DNA from 2 places in the Pseudomonas sp. nanlin1 genome. Region 2 is predicted to be linked to the other one. Evidence: predicted binding sites of a transcription regulator. Region 2 holds the regulator's gene; the other holds the start of a gene.
The links. The regulator FliA, encoded in region 2, starts transcription of late flagellar genes. The targets are predictions, from matches to a motif close to CTAAAGTTTNNNNNNNNNNNGCCGNTAA.
Positions count from the first base shown of each region.

Region 1: QCL65_RS04420 (methyl-accepting chemotaxis protein) is a predicted target of FliA. The motif match lies at 1,699-1,726, and genes of this name have one in related genera.

Region 1 is NZ_CP124218.1:942,998-947,126, forward strand. Features, by position in the region: gene QCL65_RS04405 (hypoxanthine-guanine phosphoribosyltransferase) at 132-689, shown strand; gene QCL65_RS04410 (hypothetical protein) at 776-1,246, shown strand; gene QCL65_RS04415 (PA4642 family protein) at 1,313-1,600, shown strand; gene QCL65_RS04420 (methyl-accepting chemotaxis protein) at 1,769-3,397, shown strand; gene mqo (malate dehydrogenase (quinone)) at 3,483-4,129, opposite strand, start outside.
Region 2 is NZ_CP124218.1:1,923,781-1,927,909, forward strand. Features, by position in the region: gene flhF (flagellar biosynthesis protein FlhF) at 1-466, shown strand, start outside; gene fleN (flagellar synthesis regulator FleN) at 585-1,418, shown strand; gene fliA (RNA polymerase sigma factor FliA) at 1,412-2,161, shown strand; gene cheY (chemotaxis response regulator CheY) at 2,365-2,739, shown strand; gene QCL65_RS09075 (protein phosphatase CheZ) at 2,759-3,547, shown strand; gene QCL65_RS09080 (chemotaxis protein CheA) at 3,644-4,129, shown strand, end outside.

The DNA of each region.
Region 1 (4,129 bases), 980 kb from region 2:
GGGGCTAGATTAATCTATTCGTGGTGGCTGTCCTATAGACAGACTGCACGGTAGTCCAAAATGCTTGATCTGTTCCCGGCGGGTGCGTACCTTTGCCGGCTTTTCTGCAACCACCCCTATTGGAGCGCGCTATGTCCGCTGATCTCGAGCACATCCGTCAAGTCATGCGAGAGGCTGACTGCCTTTACCTCGAAGCGACCGTCGAGGCGGCCATTGCGCGTGTGGGCGAGCAGATCAATGCGCAACTGGCCGAGCGTAACCCGGTGGTGTTTTGTGTCATGAATGGCGGGCTGATTTTCGCCGGCAAACTGCTGACGCACCTGAACTTCCCTTTGGAAGCGTCCTACCTGCACGCCACCCGCTACCGTAACGAAACCCGCGGTGGCGACCTGTTCTGGAAAGCCAAGCCGGAAATATCCTTTATCGACCGCGATGTGTTGATCATCGACGATATCCTCGATGAAGGGCACACCCTCAGCGCGATCATCGATTTCTGCAAGCATGCTGGCGCCAGTGCGGTGCACACCGCTGTGTTGATCGATAAAGAACACGATCGTAAAGCCAGCCCAGACCTCAAGGCCGATTTCGTTGGCTTGCCCTGCGTCGACCGCTACATCTTTGGCTACGGTATGGACTACAAGGGTTACTGGCGCAATGCTGCAGGCATCTACGCCGTCAAAGGTTTGTAATATCTGCGGGCAGGCCAGCCGTTCGCGCGGTTGACTGTTCCCCTGGGTTGCCGGAGAGTGCTCGCCTGCCTATTTCGGAGCCTGCCATGCGCCTTCCCGTTACTGCCCTCGCCCTTGTGCTTAGCCTGCCGTTGGCCGCCGCGCCGATGCATGGGCAGTTCCTGCCGCCCGATGAGGCGGCGCTGCGCGAGGCGGCGCCTGAGCAGCAACAACTGTTGCAGGTGACCGAGTTTACCGCGGTCATGGGCAACCAGCGGCTCTCCAACCAGCAGCCGATCCCGGTTACCGCACCGTTATCGTTGTTACTCAAAGGCAAGCCGCTGAACAAGGGGGCTACCTTGAACCAGGTGTTCATCACCTTCGATGCCGAAAGCAAAAGCCTGAAAAAGCCCGTTTACGACGCGGCCAGCAAGACGTTGACCCTCAATTACCCGCTGGTGCAGTACCGAGTGATCCTCGACCTACTGCGCAATGACACGGTATACGTGCAGTTTCTGACCTACGCCAATGGGCATGTCTGGGCTGACCTACACACCGGTGCTGTACGCGCGCGTTGAGCCCGGCGCCTTGCCAGGGGTAAACTGCCCGCCCCGTGATATCGCCATTGCCAGTTGGAAACCGCCATGCGTAAAGATAAAAAACAGTTGATTGGTGACGAGATCGGCGACGCCCAGATCAAATTGTTTCTGGACTTCGAACCGGTAGACGCCACCTCGCCGTCGCTGCACAAGTTGATCAAAGCCTACCGCGGCCTGCGCGTGGACGATTTCGAGCGCTTCCTGGTTTTCTTCAAGGAGGCCGGCTACGACCTCGACGGTCGTGACGAGCAAGGCAACGACTTCGTTGCCCTAGTCCGCGATCAGCGTAATGCGCCTGAGTACATTGAGCTCATCGAGAAAGCTCGCGTCTGATATACCCGCCCTGGCTAGCCTGAACAATGCACCCCAGGGTGATCCGGATCCGGTGGGGGCTGGAAAAAGACCTTTCGTCCGTCTATTAAAGTGCCCACATCACGCGTTCAGGCGCGGAGCCGATAGCGATCTCAGTAGATGCCATAATTCCTCCTGAGATTCGCCATCATGAGCTTACGTAAACTCAACCTTGCGCCCCGTTCTGCCCTATGCTTCGGTTTTTTTTGTGCCTTGATCGTCGCATTGGGCGCTTTTGCCGTACGGCAAGCGTCGGTGCTGAATGAGGCTGAGAAAAAAGTCGAGACCAATATCGTTCCCAGTTTCAAGGTGCTGGGGGTGTTGGATCGGGAGTTTGTCAGCGTGCGTAACAGCAATAGCAAGTTGCGCAACGCCAGCGAAAGTGACGCCATCAGGGCTCAGAGTGAAGAAGACGCGCGCAAATCCCAAGCCCTGATCAAGCAGAACCTCGATGAGCTGTCCGGGTTGATTGTGACCCCGCAGGGGCGAGTGGCATTCGATGCGATGAAAGAAGCGGTCAGTGCTTTCGATGTGGTGCAGGCCAAGTACGTAGCATTGATCGTGGCCAAGGATTTTCCTGCTGCCATGGCGTACTCGGACCAGAGTGTCAGGGCGGCGTCCACGCAGGTGGCTGCCAATATCCAGAAACTCAAAGAGATCAATGACGCCAAGGCCAAAGCCGCTGGCGAAGACGCTGATCTGGCCTACAGTCAGACGCTCACCCTGGTTGTGGTGTTCGTGGCTATCGCGCTGCTCGCGACCCTGCTGGTGGCGTGGCTGTACACAAACAGTGTGATGGCCCCCATGCGTCACTCCCTCACGATTGCCGAGCGTATTGCCGCCAACGACTTCAGCCACGACGTCAAGCCTGATGCCGGTGATGAGATGGGCCGTTTGATTGGTGCTTTGGCCACGATGCAAAGCAACCTGCGCAGTACCATCATCCAGATCAGCGACTCTTCCACTCAACTGGCGGCCACCTCGGAAGAAATGCACGCCGTGACCGAGGACGCTTCTAAAGGTCTGCTGCGGCAGAACGACGAAATTGAAATGGCCGCTACGGCCGTCAACGAGATGAGTTCGGCGGTCGATGAGGTGGCCAGTAATGCCGCAGGGGCGTCGACCGCCGCTGCACAAACCAGCAAAACGGCAATGGCCGGGCGTGGCAAGGTGGATGAAACGGTCAGCGCGATCAACCTGATGGTCAGCAATGTGGAGTCTACCTCCACCAGCGTGCGCGGCTTGGCTGGTATGGCCACCGATATCAGCAAGGTGCTCGACGTGATCCGCGCGATCGCCCAGCAGACCAACTTATTGGCGCTGAACGCGGCCATCGAAGCGGCCCGTGCTGGTGAGGCAGGCCGTGGTTTCGCGGTGGTAGCGGACGAAGTACGGGCGTTGGCCCATCGCACTCAGCAGTCGACCAGCGAGATCGAGCAGATGATCTCAACCATCCAGACCGGTTCTAACGAAGCGGTGACCTCTATGGATCAGACCAGTCAACAAGCGGGCAAGACACTGGCCCTGGCACAATCGGCAGGCCTGGCCCTGCTCGAAATTACTGAGTCGATTGGGCATATCAACGACCGCAACGTACAGATCGCTACGGCTGCAGAAGAGCAATCTCAAGTGGCCAGGCAGGTCGATCGCAGCCTGGTGAGCATTCGCGACTTGTCCACACAGTCGGCAGCGGGCTCGCATCAGACGTCGGTGGCCAGCGGTGAATTGTCGAAGTTGGCGGTGGACCTGAACCATTTGGTGAAACGGTTTAAGGTTTGACGGGAACGTTAGAAGCTCGGGGGCAAACCCCCTCCTACGATTGTGCGTGACGTAGGAGGGGGCTTGCCCCCGATCTCTTCAACGATTAAACCGGCTCGAAGCGCGTAGCCTCGCTGTGCTGCTCGACCAGTTCCAGCCCTTCATCGCTCTTGGTGCGCACGCGATGGTATAGCTCGGCATCGGTCTCTAGCGCTTTTTCCCGCGCAGGGAAGATCTCTGCCAGTTTTGCTGTCCAGGCTTCGCTACGGTAGCGCTCGGGGAAGCAGCGTTCGAGCAGTTCGAGCATGATCGATACGGTGACCGATGCCCCCGGAGAGGCACCCAGCAGAGCGGCCAACGAACCATCGCGGGACGCCACCAGCTCGGTACCGAATTGCAGCACGCCGCCTTTCTTTGGGTCTTTCTTGATGATTTGCACGCGCTGGCCTGCAATCTCTAAACGCCAGTCCTCAGCCTTCGCCCCTGGGTAGAAACGCCGCAGCGATTCCAGGCGTTGCTCCATGGATTGGCGCACTTCGCTCATCAGGTACTTGGTGAGGTCCATGTTGTCACGGGCCACCGCCAGCATTGGGCCAATGTTGGCCGCGCGTACCGACAGCGGAAGATCCAGGAACGAACCATGCTTGAGAAACTTAGTGGTAAAGCCGGCGTAGGGCCCGAACAGCAAAGACTTCTTGCCATCGACCACACGGGTGTCCAAGTGCGGCACCGACATGGGCGGCGAACCCACGG
Region 2 (4,129 bases):
CCAATCCCTGGTCCAGGCCCTGGAACCACTGCTGCGCAAGCGCGTCGTATTGATCGACACGGCAGGCCTGCAAGCCAGCGACCCGGCCCTGCGCATGCAACTGGAAAGCCTGGCCGGGCGCGGTATTCGCGCACGCAATTACCTGGTATTGGCAACCACCAGCCAGAAGCAGGTGCTCCAGGCCGCCTACCACAGCTACAAGCGCTGCGGTCTGGCTGGTTGCATCCTGACCAAACTCGACGAAACCGCCAATCTGGGCGAAGTGCTCAGCCTGGCGATCAGTCATCGACTTCCGGTGGCCTATCTCACGGATGGCCCACGTATCCCAGATGACCTGCACCTGCCGCGCCGCCACCAGTTGGTCAGTCGCGCGGTCAGTGTGCAGATGCAGGAAGAGCCCAGCGAGGAGGCCATGGCCGACATGTTCGCTGATCTCTACCACAGTCCGAATAAGCGGGTGGGCTGAGGTGATGAGCGTCAAGAAACTGCAATCTTCCTACATCGATGGACTGCCACGCTTTATTCGGATGTTCGAATGTGCAGCCCTCCGTGTGGCCCCGGTCTAGACAAGGTAAAGAACGAACATGGGTAGCATGCATCCCGTACAGGTGATCGCGGTGACCGGCGGCAAAGGTGGCGTCGGGAAGACTAATGTGTCAGTGAACTTGTCACTGGCTCTGGCAGAGCTTGGCCGCAGGGTCATGTTGCTGGATGCCGACCTGGGGCTGGCCAACGTCGATGTGCTCTTGGGGTTGACGCCCAAGCGCACGTTGGCAGACGTCATAGAGGGTCGTTGTGAGCTGCGCGACGTGATGTTGCAGGGGCCAGGTGGCATCCGCATCGTCCCGGCGGCTTCAGGCACCCAGAGCATGGTGCATCTGTCCCAGGCGCAGCATGCCGGGCTGATCCAGGCCTTCAGCGACGTCGGTGACAACCTCGACGTACTGGTGATCGATACCGCTGCCGGTATTGGCGACTCGGTGGTCAGCTTCGTGCGCGCTGCGCAGGAAGTGCTGCTGGTGGTGTGCGACGAGCCCACCTCCATCACCGATGCTTACGCGCTGATCAAATTACTCAACCGGGACTACGGCATGAACCGTTTCCGGGTCTTGGCCAACATGGCGCAGAGCCCGCAGGAAGGGCGCAACCTGTTTGCCAAGCTGACCAAGGTGACCGACCGTTTCCTCGATGTCGCGCTGCAATACGTGGGTGCGGTGCCTTACGACGAATGTGTACGCAAAGCGGTACAGAAACAACGCGCGGTGTATGAAGCGTTTCCGCGCTCCAAATGTGCCCTGGCCTTCAAGGCCATCGCGCAGAAAGTCGACACTTGGCCACTGCCTGCCAACCCAAGGGGGCATCTCGAATTCTTCGTCGAGCGGCTCGTTCAGCAAACCAGCGCGGGGCCAGTATCATGAGTGCTAGCGGATACCGTATGTACAGCAAGGCTTCTAGGGAATCGCAACAATACGAGTTGATCGAGCGCTACGCGCCCTTGGTCAAGCGTATTGCTTATCACCTGTTGGCACGTCTGCCCGCCAGCGTGCAGGTCGAGGACTTGATCCAGGCCGGCATGATTGGCCTGCTAGAAGTGTCGACCAAGTACGACTCGAGCAAAGGCGCCAGTTTCGAGACCTACGCAGGTATCCGTATCCGCGGCGCCATGCTCGATGAAGTCCGCAAGGGTGATTGGGCGCCGCGTTCGGTGCACCGCAACACGCGAATGGTCAGCGACGCGATTCGGGCAATTGAAGCAAAAACTGGCCGTGACGCTAAAGATCATGAAGTTGCGGCCGAACTCAAGTTGAGTCTGGATGATTACTACGCGATTTTGAACGACACCCTGGGCAGCCGCCTATTCAGTTTCGACGACCTGTTGCAGGACGGCGAACACGAAGGCCTGCACGAGGATGGCGCTACAGGATCGCTGGAGCCGTCGCGGGACCTGGAAGACGAACGTTTCCAGGCGGCGCTGGCTGATGCCATTGCCAACCTGCCCGAGCGGGAAAAGCTGGTGTTGTCGCTGTACTACGATCAGGAGCTGAACCTCAAGGAAATCGGTGAAGTGCTGGGTGTCAGCGAGTCACGGGTCAGCCAGTTGCACAGCCAATGCGCGGCGCGTCTGCGCGGGCGGTTGGAAGACTGGCGGGCTAGATCGTAGAGAAATACGCGGGTTTGGGGGGAGGGCGGATCTGTACCGGGCTCGCTCCGGGGTGATCAGGTAAACACCACTGGGTGTTGGCCCGGCTCACTACGAAGTAGCCTGCTTTGGCAGTCGCTGTACTGGTTAAACGGATTCGATTTGATTGCGTGCCCAGGGGCTGGGTGCGTTCAAGACTGCTGGAGGTCTAATTGGACAAGAACATGAAAATCCTCATCGTTGACGATTTCTCGACGATGCGGCGGATCATCAAGAACCTTTTGCGCGATCTGGGGTTCACCAACACGGCGGAAGCCGATGACGGCATCACTGCATTGCCAATGTTGCAAAGCGGTAACTTCGACTTTTTGGTCACCGACTGGAACATGCCTGGCATGACCGGCATTGAACTGCTCAAGCAGGTCCGTGCCGACGAGCGTCTGAAAACCATGCCGGTATTGATGGTGACCGCCGAAGCCAAGCGTGAGCAGATCATCGAAGCGGCCCAGGCCGGTGTTAACGGCTATGTGGTCAAGCCTTTCACCGCCCAAGTGCTCAAAGAGAAGATCGACAAGATCTTCGAGCGCGTCAACAGCTGATGACCGCCACGGGGGCGCTATGGACAATAAAGATTCATCTTTGGCCGACTTCGAGTCGACCCTGAAAAGACACGCTACTGAGCTCGTGTCCAGCCTTGAAAAAGGCCGTTTCGGCGATGCAGTAGACCTTATTCATCAGCTCAACCAGACCCGCGACCGTGGCCTGTATCAGGAAGTCGGTAAGCTGACCCGTGAGTTGCACAGCGCGATCGTCAACTTTCATATCGACCCCCATATGCCTCAAGCCGAAGAGGTGTCGCAGATCACTGACGCCACCGAGCGGCTGTCGTACGTGGTCAGGCTCACCGAGAACGCAGCCAACCGAACCATGGACCTGGTGGAGCAGAGCACGCCGGTGTCTGAGGCCCTTGCGACCGATGCCAAAGCGTTGAGCCTGGATTGGGAACGCTTCACGCGCCGCGAGATGGACGCCAACGAGTTTCGCCTGCTGGCTCCTAAAATCAGCGAGTTTCTCAAACGCAGCGATACTGAGTCTCACCAACTGACTGCCAACCTCAACGACATTTTGTTGGCGCAGGATTATCAAGACCTTACGGGCCAGGTGATCAAGCGCGTCACGCAATTGGTCACTGAAGTGGAAAGCAATCTGCTCAAGCTGGTGCTCATGGCCAGCCACGTCGATCGCTTTGCGGGGATCGATCATGATCACCAAGCGATCGTTGCAGAAAAAGATAAAGAAAAAGATCCATCCAAGGGTGAAGGTCCGCAGATTCATGCCGATAAACGTGAAGACGTTGTATCTGGTCAGGACGATGTCGACGATCTGCTATCCAGCCTGGGTTTCTGACAGGGTTTCAGGAAAGTCCGCTGACGTGGCTCAGGGGCTTTCCGGCCAGAACCGCCAGACTGTGTTGACCGTTAACTAATCCCAGGGAGCACCCACATGAGCTTCGGCGCCGACGAAGAAATCCTCCAGGACTTCCTGGTAGAGGCCGGCGAAATTCTTGAGCAACTGTCCGAGCAACTGGTCGAGCTGGAAAGCCGCCCAGATGACGCGAACCTGCTCAATGCAATTTTTCGCGGTTTTCACACTGTAAAAGGGGGCGCCGGCTTCCTCCAGCTCAACGAGCTGGTGGAGTGCTGCCACATTGCCGAAAACGTGTTCGACATCCTGCGCAAGGGTGAACGCCGCGTCGACTCGGAACTGATGGACGTGATCCTCGAAGCACTCGATGCGGTCAACAGCATGTTCAGCCAGGTCCGTGAACGTACTGAGGTCACCCCAGCCACCCCCGAACTGCTCGCCGCGCTGACGCGTCTGGCCGAGCCTGCCGGTGCCGAACCTACCCCTGTTGAGCCAGCGCCTGAGCCTGCACCGGTAGCCGAGGCGGCTGATATCACTGATAACGAATTCGATCACCTGCTCGAC